3 regions of the Ligilactobacillus agilis genome follow, and region 2 is predicted to be linked to each of the others. Evidence: predicted binding sites of a transcription regulator. Region 2 holds the regulator's gene; each other region holds the start of a gene.
The links. The regulator NrdR, encoded in region 2, represses ribonucleotide reductase genes. The targets are predictions, from matches to a motif close to ACACNATATATNGTGT.

Region 1 (4,757 bases), 200 kb from region 2:
GAGAGGAGTGGTTGCGATGTTAAACGAAGCCAATACGACATTTATTATTATTTCAACGATTTTAGTATTCTTTATGACTCCAGGTTTGGCCTTCTTTTATGGTGGTTTAGTTTCTAAGAAAAATGTTGTTAACACAATGTTATCCGTGTTTATTATTTGTGGGTTAGCGGTTATCATTTACATAGCTTTTGGGTATGATTTAAGTTTTACTGGCAATCTGTTTGGAATTGTTGGTAAGCTGCAACATCCATTTTTAAGTGGTTTGGACTTAAGTAAGGTGACTTTGCCTAAACAAGGTCTAGATACCGGTACCTACTTAAGTTTTCAAATGATGTTTGCTTTGATTACGCCCGCCTTATTTGTGGGGGCAATCGTAGGTCGGATGAGATTTAATTACCTACTGGCATTTATTGTTGGTTGGTCGATATTAATTTATTATCCCCTAGTTCACATGGTTTGGTCACCAAAGGGAATTTTAGCTAACTTAGGGGTGCTAGATTTTGCTGGGGGGACTGTGGTCCACATTAACGCCGGCATTACCGCCTTATTATTATCTCTTTTTCTTGGCAAACGGCTAAAAAAAGAGACTAGCCACTATAATTTGCCGTGGGTTTTATGTGGAACCGCCATTCTTTGGATTGGCTGGTATGGTTTTAATGCCGGTTCTGCTTTAGGAATCAATGGCCTAGCGGTTAACGCTTTTTTAGTCACGACGGTTGCAGCGGCATTTGCGATGCTTACTTGGATGGGATTGGATATCTATCTGAGCGGTAAGCCGAGTTTAGTTGGAGTTTGTACAGGGGCTTTATGTGGCCTAGTTGGTATTACACCTGCAGCGGGGTATGTAACTAGCGTTGGTGCTGTTTTGATTGGTTTTTTGTGTAGCCTAGTCAGCTTTGTATTTGTTACCTATGTGAAACCCAAACTTAGTTTTGATGATCCGCTAGATGCGTTTGGGTGTCACGGTGTGTCGGGAATCGTTGGTTCCGTTTTAACGGGAGCGTTCGCAACTAAGACCGTTAACCCGACCATTAGTGAGAATGGCTTATGTTATGGTGGAGGTTGGCACTTGTTAGGTATACAACTCCTAGGGACGTTAGCAACGATTGGATTTGTTAGCTTAATGTGCTTGCTGTTAATTCCGGCTTTGAGGCTGGTAATTAAGATGCGGGTAAGTCAACAAGAAGAATTGATTGGCCTAGATAGAAGCGAGCACGGGGAACGTGCAGACTACTTGGTAGATGAGCAGCATACGATTGAGCGTTACCCCCACGAGTTTAGGGGGCAACTTGAACGTTTGACTAACAAGTACAATTAAATTTAGGTTAATCGCAAAAAAGAAGTCTGTGGTTCTTGGTAGTAAGAATTACAGACTTCTTTTTGTTGCGATTAATTAAACGGATTCCATTCGTACTTAGCTCGTTTGCCTCCAATTAATTTAGGCCGGGAGCGCAAGTAAGTGGTGTGGGCTGCCCCGACTTCTTTAACAGAGGTTCTAACCGGGATTTGCACGAATTTAACGTGCATGCCAATGGAAGTGTCGCCTATATCCATGCCAGCTTTGGCGGTAATATGTTCTACTTCAACTGGATCTGTAAATTGTTCAAAGGCGGCGATTTGACCGGCCCCACCCGCATGAAGTGATGGGTAGACGGTGACTATTTCAAGCTGGTTTTCTTTAGCAACCGCTTTTTCAACCACTAGGGCGCGGTTTAAGTGCTCACAGCCTTGAACTGCCAAGTTAATTTGTAAGGGACGCAAGATTTCAAGGAGGGCAGCAATTACGGTACGTCCAACTTCAATATTAGAGTCCTTACCGATATGTTCTCCTTGAATTTCACTAGTGCTGCAGCCTAGTACAAAAATGTCCCCGGCTTCAAGGTTAGCTTGAGCCAGCAATTCTTTTAAACCGGTCTGGACTTGGGTTTTGATTTTTTCTAAGTCAAGTGTCATCAAAAGACCTTCTTTCCTACTTACTTATTCCCCATTATAACCTTAATCAAGCAGAATGTATAAAAAATTGCCAGTAATAATTTTATACAATATATTGTGCGATTTTTATTTTATTTACACAATATATTGTGTTTGTTATACTGGTGGTATAGAATATACTGTGGTAATTATTTTTTGGAGAAATAAGTTTTGATTGATTGAAGGGATGATAATCATGGAAGTACAAACAAAGAAAGTGGTTACAGGTTTGATTTTGCCAACCAAATTTATTAAGTGTGATGGTGAAGAAATGCCCTTCATGTTGTATAAGTTGGAATATTTATTGGATGTTTTAGGATTAAAGGCAGACCAAAATTTCTTATTAAGTCAAATGTTCCAAGCCTTAGGGATTGAAGAGGTTGTAACTGCTAAGCAAATGAGGGCGATTTTTAGGCAGGTCTTACTTGAAAATGGCTTTGATGATGAAGTAGCCAAGTACGATCAGGTCTACCAAGAACGACAAGTGAAGTGGCAAGAGGCGACTGACCCTAAGGTGCGGCTAGAGAAATTGCAAGCTAATGATCCCCGCTTAGTGCATGAAAATGCTAATAAGGACAGTCGGGTTTTTAATACACAAAGAGATTTGACGGCCGGAACGGTGGGAAAGACATTAGGTTTAAAGATGATGCCCGAACACGTAGCCAAGGCTCATTTGCGTGGTGATATTCATTACCATGACTTGGACTATACGCCGTTAAGTCCAATGACTAACTGTTGTTTAATTGACTTTAAAGAAATGTTAACCAACGGTTTTAAGATTGGGAATGCGGAGGTTGAAAGCCCTCATTCGATTCAAACTGCCACAGCGCAAATGGCACAAATTATCGCTAACGTTGCGTCTAGTCAGTATGGGGGTTGCTCTGCTGATAGAGTCGATGAGGTTTTAGAACCATTTGCTAAAAAGAATTATCAAAAACATTTGGTTGAAGCTAAGGAATATATCAGCACTGAAGCAAAGCAAATTGAATTTGCAAGAAAGCGGACCAAAAAGGATATTTACGATGCGATGCAAGGACTAGAGTATGAAATTAATACGCTCTTTTCTTCCCAGGGACAGACTCCTTTTACGACCCTTGGCTTTGGTTTGGGGACCTCTTGGATAGCACGAGAAATTCAAAAATCTATTCTGAAGATTAGAATTGCTGGTTTGGGCCGGGAAAAACGGACCGCTATTTTTCCTAAATTAGTTTTTACGATTAAGGCGGGACTTAATTTAAAGCCCGGGGAACCTAATTATGATATTAAAGAACTGGCCGTTAAATGTGCGACGAAGCGGATGTATCCAGACGTTTTAATGTATGACAAGATTAAGGAAATTACTGGCAGTTTCAAGGCGCCAATGGGTTGTCGGTCGTTTCTACAAGGCTGGCGTGATGAAACTGGAAAAGAGGTCAATTCAGGGCGGATGAATTTAGGGGTGGTAACCATTAACCTGCCGCGGATTGCCTTGTTTGCTAAGGGAGACCAAGAACTTTTTTGGCAAATTTTCGCAGAAAAGGTTGCACTTGCCAAGGAAGCGTTAGCTTTTAAAGTGAAACGGACCTTAGATGCTAAACCGGAAAATGCTCCGATTTTATATCAGTATGGGGCATTTGGAAAGCGGCTTAAACCTAATCAGTCAGTGGCGGAGTTATTTAAGAACGAGCGGGCCACGGTTTCACTAGGATATATTGGTTTGTATGAAGTTGCGACTACTTTTTATGGCCCCAATTGGGAGCATAACCAAGCGGCGCATGATTTTACGGTTGAAATTGTAAGACGCTTAGCCCAGGCCTGCAAGCAATGGTCACAGGAATCAGGTTATCATTATAGTGTTTATTCAACTCCAAGTGAGTCACTAACTGATCGTTTTTGTCGCCTAGACTTGCAAAAGTTTGGCAAGGTTAAGGATGTGACGGATAAGGAATACTACACTAATAGTTTCCACTATGACGTCAGAAAACATCCAAGCCCATTTGAAAAGTTAACCTTTGAAATGGACTATCCTCGCTATGCAGCCGGGGGCTTTATTCACTATTGTGAGTATCCTAACTTAAAACAAAATCCTAAGGCGTTGGAAGCTGTTTGGGACTTTGCTTATGACAAGGTCGGATACTTAGGGACCAACACGCCAATAGACCGTTGTTATAAGTGTGGCTTTGAAGGGGAATTTAAGGCAACCGCACGGGGGTTTGAGTGTCCAACTTGTGGCAACCATGACCCTAAAACTTGTGATTGTGTCAAGCGGACTTGTGGTTACCTAGGTAATCCTTTGCAACGGCCAATGGTTCACGGTCGCCATGTCGAAATTGCATCACGGGCTAAAAACTTAAGTCCTGAAATGAGGGAAGAATAGTGATTGAAGTGAAAATGAAGTGCAAAGACTTACAGGCTAGAGCTAAAGCCCCTAGATTGCCGCGCAATCCGGAGCCTAAAGAGTGGTTGGCAAGTAATTTAAGTCAGCAAAAAATTGCAGACTACAAGCCGTTTAACTTTGTTGATGGTGAAGGAGTAAGGTGTAGCTTGTATGTTAGTGGCTGCAAGTTTTCCTGTCCTGGTTGTTATAACAAGGTGGCCCAAAATTTTAACTACGGCTATGACTATACCAAGGCCTTAGAAGACCAAATTATTGCCGACTTAGGCCAGTCTTATGTTCAAGGGCTTACTTTATTGGGAGGAGAGCCTTTCTTAAACACACAAGTTTGCCTTCAATTGGTGAAGAGGGTCCGGGCTGAATACGGACACCAAAAGGATATTTGGTCTTGGAGTGGTTACACCTGGGAAGA
Region 2 (4,757 bases):
AAAATATTCCGGTTAGGTTAGAGGAAGGTAGGAAGATTCGCCAGGCCTTTGTTCCAAGTAAGCCCGGCTGGGAGATTTTTTCTTCCGATTACTCACAAATCGAATTACGGGTTCTAGCTCATATTTCGGGAGATGAAAACATGCAAGCGGCCTTCAAGAGTGGGCTCGATATCCATGCCAACACCGCAATGAATATTTTTAACTTAGATAGTCCGGATGAAGTAACCCCTAATTTAAGGCGACAAGCTAAGGCCGTTAACTTTGGAATTGTTTATGGGATTAGTGATTTTGGGTTAGCTAGAAACATTGGGATTACCAATAAAGAGGCAAAGACATTTATTGATAACTACTTTGCCGCCTTTCCTGGGGTGCATCAATATATGCAAAAGAGTGTTGCACTAGCTAAGAAGCAAGGCTATGTCGAAACCTTGTTTAAGCGGCGGCGTTATCTGCCCGACATTCATGCCAAGAACTTTAATTTACGGTCATTTGCTGAGCGAACTGCAATGAATACGCCAATTCAAGGGAGTGCAGCAGACATTATCAAAGTTGCCATGATTAGGATGAACGAGATGTTGGCTAAAGAAAACTTAGCTGCAAAAATGTTACTCCAAGTGCATGATGAATTGATTTTTGAAGCGCCAAAAGAAGAAATTCCAATTTTAGAACGCCTAGTCCCAGAGGTGATGGATTCGGCGGTTAAATTAACGGTGCCGTTAAAAGTTGAAAGCAAGCATGGACGCAGTTGGTTCGATGCTAAGTAAGGGGGAAATTAAATGCCAGAGTTACCAGAAGTTGAAACAGTTAGACGGGGCTTAATGTCTTTAGTAGCTGGAAGTAAGGTGAGCCAAGTAGAAGTTTTATATCCGAAAATGATTATAGGAGCTAGTGATGAATTCAAGCAGCGTTTAACCGGGCAGACGCTAGAGCGAATTGACCGACGGGGGAAATTTTTGCTGTTACGTTTTAGTAATGAGTGGACTGTGATTTCGCATTTACGGATGGAAGGTAAATATTTTGTCAGACAAGCGGACGCGCCTGTTGAAAAACACACGCACGTTATTTTTACTTTGGCTGACGGGCGCCAGTTGCGTTACAATGACGTGCGGAAGTTTGGGCGCATGCAATTAGTGCAGACTGGAAGTGAGCAGACGGTCAAGTCTTTAGCCAAACTAGGACCTGAACCGACCGCGGCTGAATTTTCCTTTGCAACATTTTATGAACAGTTGCAAAAAAAGAAAAAGGCCATCAAACCGGCTTTATTAGATCAAAATTTAGTGGTGGGCATTGGTAATATTTATGCTGATGAAATTTTATGGTTAAGTAAGGTCCATCCCGCTACCCCTTGTAACCAGTTAACCAGCAAGCAAGCCCAAGCGATTCATGACAACACAATTGAGGAGTTAAGCAAAGCAGTTGAAGCAGGGGGAACCACCATTCGTTCATATACCGATGCCTTTGAGCAGACGGGTTCCTTCCAATTCGCTCTACATGCTTACGGTCAGACAGGCAAGCCTTGTCCTCGCTGTCAAACGCCAATCGAAAAAATAGTGCTCGCACAACGGGGGACGCATTTTTGCCCTCACTGTCAACAGGTGAAGTAAAATGACTTATATTTTAGGATTAACCGGTGGAATTGCCAGTGGTAAATCGACTGTTAGTGCTTATTTAGCCCAAAATGGTGCCTTGATTATAGATGCTGATTTGATTGCTAGGCAGGTGGTGGCTAAAAGGAGTAGTGGTTTAAAGCAGATTGTGGCTAAGTTTGGTGAAGAAATCCTTACTGCCAGCGGTGAATTAGACCGTAAGAAATTAGGTAAGTTAGTTTTTAGCAATAAGGAATTGCTCAAAAACCTAACCGACATTACCGGGCCGCTAATTAGGGCAGAGATTTTACGTGAAATAGAGGCAGCTAAAAAAGCCCAAGTTAAACTGGTTGTTTTAGATATCCCCCTCCTGTTTGAAACAGGATATCAGACTTTATGTGACAAAGTAATGGTAGTAACAATCCCAAGCAAGTTGCAACTTGAACGGGTAATGAAGCGGGATAATCTAAGCGCAGCTGAAGCTCATAAAAGAATTGCTAACCAGTTGCCAGCAAGTAAGCGTAATGAGTTAGCGGATGTTTTAATTGACAATTCTAAAAGCGTTGCTGAAACCTATCAACAAGTGCTAAAATGGCTTAAGATAGAAGCTTTATGCTGATTTGCATAAATTTTAAGAATTAATACTGAGGTGAGGAACAATGAAGTGTCCCCAGTGTCATAATAATAGTTCACGGGTAGTAGATAGTCGGCCCGCTGATGATGGGCATGCTATTCGGCGGCGCCGTGAATGCGAACAGTGTGGTTATCGGTTTACAACCTTTGAACGAATTGAAGTAACCCCATTACTAGTAATTAAAAGAAATGGAACGCGTGAAGAGTTTAGTCGTGATAAAATCTTACGGGGGATTATGCGGGCGGCTGAAAAACGGCCTGTTGGCATGGATGAAATAACGAAAATTGTTGATCAAGTTGAAGCTAAGGTCCGAGCAGTTGGGGGAAACGAAATCTCTAGCCAAGCAATTGGACAGTATATAATGGATATCTTGGTAGATGTTGACGAGATAACCTATATTCGCTTTGCCAGTGTTTACCGCCAATTTAAGGATATGCGTGCTTTTGCTGATGAATTAAATGAATTGATGGATAGAGAGCATCATTAATAATTAATAAAGAAGGTAGAGGCGATGTTAAGGAGCGGGCGTGAAATTGTTGCCGGCTGGAAAGACTTGGATGTGCAAGCCGGTTTTATAATAACGGCTAAGACCTGGTTGAATCTAGAAATGGTCAGCCAGGCATTACCATTGTACCAGCCATTAATGGGGGTAAGTGCTTACGGGGTGTATGCCTTTTTGAGCGCCAATGTTGATTATAAGCCACTTTTGTCTAAGCGCAAGGCGCATAAAGAATTACTGGTGAACCTAGGTGTAGATTTGCCAACTTTTTATGAGGCGCGCATTAAGTTAGAGGCCCTAGGCCTTTTGAAAACTTATATGCAAGAGGATTCTTTAGGCAAGCTCTACATCTATGAAGTCCAACAACCATTGATGGGGCAGAGCTTTTTTACTGATGATTTGATGGCCGCCTTGCTGTTGGAAACGGTGGGGCAAAGACAATTTGAACAACTCGAAAGAAAGTACAATCCTAAGCAACTAAATCACCCTCAGGCGGTGGAAATTACCAAAAATTTATTAGAGGTGTATAAGTTAACACAGACAGATAATTTATATACCCCCAAAGTGATTGGTGGGCAAAAAGTTGCTGCAAGTAAGGTGGTTGCTAATTTAGAAGATGACCTAGACAAGCAGTTCTTACAGCAACTATTGACTAAATCCTTTATAAATGCCCAGGTATTAGTAGAGCACTATGATGCCCTAAAAACGGTCCACCTCCTTTATGGCTTAGATGAGTTACAGATAGTGCAGCTGCTAGAGCAGGCGGCCAATGTCCAAACAGGGCAAGTTGACTTGCTGAAATTTAAGCAATTAGCTAACCAGCAGTTTGAGAGTCGGTTAAATTTAAAGGCCAGTATCCAAACAGAAGTGGCACCGCCTGCCAAGGTGGATAATAGTGGAATGACCACTGAAGATTTACAATTAATAGCAGCTTGTCGGGCCTACTTACCCCTTGAATTTTTAGAGAAATTAAAGACGGACATGGGTACCTTTGCGACTAAAAATGAGCGCTACTTGGTTCAAAATTTAGTCGAACGACAAAGCCTACCTAATGCGGTGATTAATATTTTGATTCACTACCTATTGTCAGATCAAAATAAACCTTACTTTGGCTCTAATTTTGAAAGTATTGCAGCAGATTGGGCTAAAAAACAAATTAGCAATCCCGAAGATGCTATTAGACAGGTAAGGAGTTTTTATCAACGTAAAGATAAACAAGCTAAGCAAACGAAGTTTCAACCAGTTAAAAGACGGGTTATTCAAAAGGAGAGCTTACCAGCTTGGGCAAAACCTGATTATCAAGAAAAGGACACGCCTGATGACCCGGCTAAGAGTAAGCAAATTGAGCAGTTAATGGCTAAGATTAATGCTAAGAAGAAATCGGAAAGTTGAGGTGAGGCTAGTGGAAAATGTAGGTAAGGTATTGCAGGAAAAAATGAGGACGACTGATATGCGGCAACGCTACCAGAAGTTAGTCACTAAAGCATTAGCAGACCCTGATGTAAAAACTTTTCTGCAAGCACACCGGGCTGAATTGACCCAAGAAGATATCGAAAGAAGTGCTAGCAAACTATACGAGTACGTTAAAATTAAGGAAAATATTGCCCAGGGAAAAGAAATTCCCATGCAGGGTTATTCACCTAGTTTAATGATTTCGCAGCATAGGATAGAGGTTAACTATGTACCAACGGCTGAATTGCTAGCTCAAAGGGAACAATTAGCTAGACAGACGCGGGTGCGGACAATTAATATGCCTAAGAGTATTAGGCGGGCACGTATCGAAGATTATGATCAAACCAAGCGCCAAGACGTTTTAATGGCGGCGCTAGCTTTTATTGATGCCTATCAAGAACAACCACAGGAGTTTCATAAGGGAATGTATCTCCAAGGGAAATTTGGCGTGGGCAAAACGTTTTTATTAGCTGCGATTGCCAACGAATTAGCAGCTAATGGTTTTAAAAGTACCTTGGTTCATTTTCCTTCCTTTGCGGTTGAAATAAAAAGTGCGATTGGTGAAAATAACACTAAGCAGCTAATT
Region 3 (4,757 bases), 700 kb from region 2:
TAGGTGAGTTACTGGCAAAATATGGAACCTATGAAATGAACGGTATGGCCTTTTCTGACAAAGATGAGATTTGGTACTTGGAGACGATTGGTGGACATCATTGGGCGGCTAGAAGAATTCCAGATGATGCTTACGTTGTGGCTCCTAACCGCTTTAATATTGACGAGTTTGACTTTGAGTCACCTGATTTTATGGCCTCTGCGGATTTGCAGGCTATAATCGCTGACTATAAGCTTAATCCAGATTTCGAAGGTTATAATTTACGTCACATATTTGGTAGTGCAACCGTCAAGGACACTCATTATAACAATCCGCGTGCTTGGTACGTTCAACACTACTTTGATCCTAACTCACAAACCACCCCGCTAGATCAGGACCAGCCGTTTATTGTACATGCCGATCGTAAAATTAGTGTTGACGACATTATGTTTTTGATGGCTTCTCATTATCAAAATACGCCGTACGATGTCTATGGAGACCAAGGTACAGCGGCGGAAAAGAAACGTTTTCGCCCAATTGGAATCAACCGTAATTTTGAAACGCATATTTTACAAATCCGTAATGATGTGCCGGCTGGGTTAGCGGGTGTGCAGTGGCTTGGTTTTGGGCCTAACACATTTAATGCAATGGTGCCATTTTACACTAACATTGTGGATACCCCTGCTTCTTTTAGGGACACAGGCTCAAAATTCAATTTGCAAAGTATTTTTTGGTTGAATAAGTTAATGTCGCAGTTGGGTGATACTAACTTTAAGCTTTACGGTGAGCTAGAGAGTGCATTTGAACAAAAAACCGTAGCTGCTTGCTATCAAGTTCAACACCAAACAGATAAACTGGCTCGAGAATTACAAGGCACCCAACTCCAAGCTTGCCTAACTAAGGCTAACCAAGAGATGGCAGATTTAACCTTTGCTAATACGGTTGAGCTTTTGGGAAAGATGGTTGAAGAAGGACATGCACATATGCAACTTAAATATGATTTACTTGATTAATTAGCCCAAATTGCATTAGAAATACCGGCGCCGTACTAATTGTAAGATTAGTTGGCGAGTTTAACTTAATGAGGTGGTTAGTTGTGAATCAAAGGGAAGAACTCATTCGGTTATGGTTTCAGATGTGGCTGCAAAAGAAAGATTTAGGAATTTTGAAGCTTTTTACGGCTAATGCCATTTATGTTGAAAGTTGGGGACCTAAGTATCACGGTAATGCAGAAATTAAGCACTGGTTTGATGAATGGAACACGCGTGGAACCGTGCTTTCCTGGGAGATTGGCCAGTTTTTCCATAAACAAAATCAAACTGTGGTTGAATGGCAGTTTAGATGTCAAATGAAAAACAGCGAAGTCACGGAATTCGATGGAATTTCGCTGCTTAAGTGGACTAAAGATAATAAGGTTCAGTTTCTAAAAGAATATGGCTGCAAAAGTGATAACTATGATCCTTACCAAGTGGCGGCGGATAGACCGCAATTTAGGGATGAAAAGGTAGACTGGCTGTAAGCATTGCTTAAGCTAAATTCTTAGCTGAACTATAAAAAACGTGATTATTAATAAATTAAAACAGGCTGTAAGGGCACATTGCTTACTTTTACAGCCTGTTTTTTTTAGTTATTGAATTCAGCTAGGTGTTTAGGGTCGACCTGTTCACTTCTAGAGGCAAGGGGACTCCAGTAGGTAAGGCCTTCGTTATTCAAGACTAAGCCCCATTGACCAGGGTTATTTGGTAAGTCGGTAAATTCAAAGAGGAAGTCCTTCTTACGCGGAAAGGCACTCGAAATGCTATCCAAGGTGTTGAAACCGTGTTTAGTGGTGATAATTAGCCCACTATCGACAATTGCAATTTGACTAAGAGTTTCTTTAGCGGTAACAAGGGTGTCTAAAATGATGTAGTCCCCAATACTTACACGCACATTGTCACTGGCTGAGAGAATGTCCTTTAAAGCCAATTGGTAGCTAGGGGCTAGTGCTAGTGGCTCCGTTAAATAATTCCAACTGGTTTGACCGTCCTTGTTGTGGGCAATGATAGTTGGAGCTTGAATAACCAAACGACCTTCTTCGTCGCTAGCACCTGGAATGAAGTCGACGACTAAGCCGCGGACGAGGATGTTTTGATTTTGGTAGTCGGTAAGGTTGGTTAATTGGTCAGTAGCTTTTAAGTTAGCATCCGCTAAGATGTAGCCTTGCAAAAGCCGGGCCAAAGCCTTGCGTTCAGGGTAAAGTTGGGCCGGGAAAGTGGCGATGTTAGTCGGATTATCACTTTGCTTAACCTTTTGTAGCAGTTTAGTTGCCTCATTTATGAACTGTTCTTGGGAGATAAAGTTCATAGGGGTAATGGCACTGTCCGTCTTTTTAATACCAGTTACTTTCCGTTCGTTAGCCTTTTTTTGGTGAAGTAATTTTTTATTACTGAGTTTCTTTTTTGCCATGATTAACCTCGTTTGCTAAAAGTTTCTAGTTAAAAGTATAAGGTCAAATTGCTGGTCTGTCTAGGGAAAATAAGGATTTTAGTAAAAGGGTTTTGCACAAAATATAGTGCCATTCTAAAAATAGAATACAATATGTAGTGGGAAGAGGCTTGTATTTACACTAAACCTTGGGTATAATTAAGCACGTTGTTTTGCAAAACTAGATTAAGCTTGATCAAATTTAGCATGAAGGGTAAGAGAAGATGTTTGCACGTTACTATGACGTTTTAACTAATTTTAGCAGTTATTCAAAAAATATTTTTAGAAAGGGCTACTTTGCGTGGTTATGGCAACAATGCCAAGGATGGGGAAGATTTTCTTATGGGTTGTTAGGCTTTAACTTTATCTTGCAAGTTATTTCTTTAGGACAGTCCTTTAAGCAAACGCCGCTACTAGCTGTAATTGCTTTTATTGGGGGGAACCTCTCAGTTGCTTGTGTAATCGGAATTTCTAACCGGTCAGGAATTCAGGGCTGGGCCGGGGCAATTTCTGCCTTAGCGATTGCAACGACGGGCTTTATTGCCGGTAATTACGCGACAGCCTTTGAACAATTAGGGTATTTAATCTTTTTGGATTTATTTTGTATCTTAGATCCTAAATGGAATGATGACATTCAAGTGGAAAAATTTGAATCAGGACTTGAGTGGATTAAATATGGCCTATTTTTCCTCGTAACTTGGTTAATAACCTACTTACTTTTTAGTTTGACAAGTGATCCGCGGGTCTTTTTAGATAGTTTAAACCTTGCAATGGCAATTACCGGTTCTTTGTTAGAATTAAACCGGAAAAGGGAGCAATTCTTTGTGTGGACGCTAGCATCCCTGTTTACGATTGCATTGTGGTTTCAAACGATGCTTCAAGGTGACGGCAACTTTGCGTTGATTTTTAGTTACAGTGTGTTCTTTTTGAACGATATGTATGCCTTATTTAGCCGTAAAGGCTGGTTTAGATTAGCTGAATAAAAATTACCCAGTAAGAATGGTGCTAAATTCTTACTGGGTAATTTTTTAGGCTAGTTAGAAGACCTTGAATGGTGGGAAAGGTTGAGCCATCGGGTGATTAAAGTTGAAATCTTTTAGGGGACTAAAGTCATTAGGCTCTAACCAGGTAGTTACTCCCCGCGCTAACATTAGGTTGGCCTCATAGGCTGACTTATCTTTTTTGGTGAAGGGGAGTAAGACGATAGGTTTATGGAGGGCGACGAACATGCCAATTTCCATGCAAATTCCTTCGTCAATTTGATCCATGTCGTATAAAGCAACGCAGACATCGGAAGTTCCTACCGCGTTGAGGTCGTTATTGTAAGTGGCAATTTGCCATTCGAGGCTGCCAAAGACACCAGCAGGATCGGAGTCTATCCGTGCGTCTTTATATTGGAAATCGAATGGTTGGTGAACAACGCCAACAGTCGGGTTAGCTTCTAGTTGGGCTAAAGCTTGGGGAATGCGGGCCCGTTGTTCTTCGTTGAAGAAGCTAGTAGCCAAGTAAATTTTGGTGTTAGCAACTGGGTCGGTATTTTTCAAAGTGAAAACTTCCTTTCAATAATAATCTAAACTAAGTTTAGCATGATTAGCCACTAAGGTTAATCAGTATTTCCCGGGAAATTAGGGAATTCGATTGCGTAAGGGTGAAGGTAAGCCGGTGATAATTCTTAAAATTTCGTGGGCAAAGGCTTGGCTACTAATAGGACGAATCTTAGTTAGCCAGTTAAAGTACCCAGTCCGTATTAGGTTAGCGATGATGAGGGCCGGGTAATAATTACTAAGCCGCTTTTTAGAATAAACAATTCCAGGAAAAACACAAACGGCCCGCTGACCCAAGCGATTGTAAGCGTAAAGTTCAACTTCCTTTTTAGTCACCAGGTAATCCTTTAAGAAAAAGGGGGCGTAGTTAGCAGAAACATAAAGGAAGTTACCGGAGGTGTTAGCAAGAGTGTCAATGAGTTTTTTAGCAGGTAAGACGCTACTAGTCTGGTAGGTTATTTGTTTACGGCGATTCTCAAATAAAATGCCGACGCAGTCAATAACCCAGTCAGAAGTTTCAATTAGTTGCTGCCATGACGTATCGGCTAGTAAGTTGACGGCGTGGTAAGTAACGCCTGGAATAGAGGTTGGTCGCCGGCCAGTTTGTGACAGGCTGTGTAGTTCATATTCGGGGTGGTGCCTAAGCTCTGTCAAAATGCTTTGGCCAACCAGGCCGGTTCCCCCTGCGACTGTAATTTTCATTTAAATTCCCTCCATAAATTAAGAAAAATGCTTACGGTAAGTGGACGGACTGTAACCACTGTAACGCTT

Region 1: nrdD (anaerobic ribonucleoside-triphosphate reductase) is a predicted target of NrdR. The motif match lies at 2,070-2,085, and genes of this name have one in related genera.
Region 3: pnuC (nicotinamide riboside transporter PnuC) is a predicted target of NrdR. The motif match lies at 2,550-2,565, and genes of this name have one in related genera.

What each region holds. Positions count from the first base shown of each region.
Region 1 covers NZ_CP104397.1:1,654,264-1,659,020, reverse strand. Annotated here, with positions in the region: gene N4597_RS08360 (ammonium transporter) at 17-1,318, shown strand; gene N4597_RS08355 (TIGR01440 family protein) at 1,390-1,953, opposite strand; gene nrdD (anaerobic ribonucleoside-triphosphate reductase) at 2,168-4,327, shown strand; gene nrdG (anaerobic ribonucleoside-triphosphate reductase activating protein) at 4,342-4,757, shown strand, end outside.
Region 2 covers NZ_CP104397.1:1,454,490-1,459,246, reverse strand. Annotated here, with positions in the region: gene polA (DNA polymerase I) at 1-764, shown strand, start outside; gene mutM (DNA-formamidopyrimidine glycosylase) at 777-1,604, shown strand; gene coaE (dephospho-CoA kinase) at 1,606-2,205, shown strand; gene nrdR (transcriptional regulator NrdR) at 2,246-2,707, shown strand; gene N4597_RS07350 (replication initiation and membrane attachment family protein) at 2,732-4,111, shown strand; gene dnaI (primosomal protein DnaI) at 4,122-4,757, shown strand, end outside.
Region 3 covers NZ_CP104397.1:757,277-762,033, forward strand. Annotated here, with positions in the region: gene N4597_RS03775 (C69 family dipeptidase) at 1-992, shown strand, start outside; gene N4597_RS03780 (nuclear transport factor 2 family protein) at 1,076-1,498, shown strand; gene N4597_RS03785 (hypothetical protein) at 1,603-2,424, opposite strand; gene pnuC (nicotinamide riboside transporter PnuC) at 2,667-3,425, shown strand; gene N4597_RS03795 (nucleoside 2-deoxyribosyltransferase) at 3,480-3,986, opposite strand; gene N4597_RS03800 (NAD-dependent epimerase/dehydratase family protein) at 4,068-4,688, opposite strand; gene N4597_RS03805 (AraC family transcriptional regulator) at 4,707-4,757, opposite strand, start outside.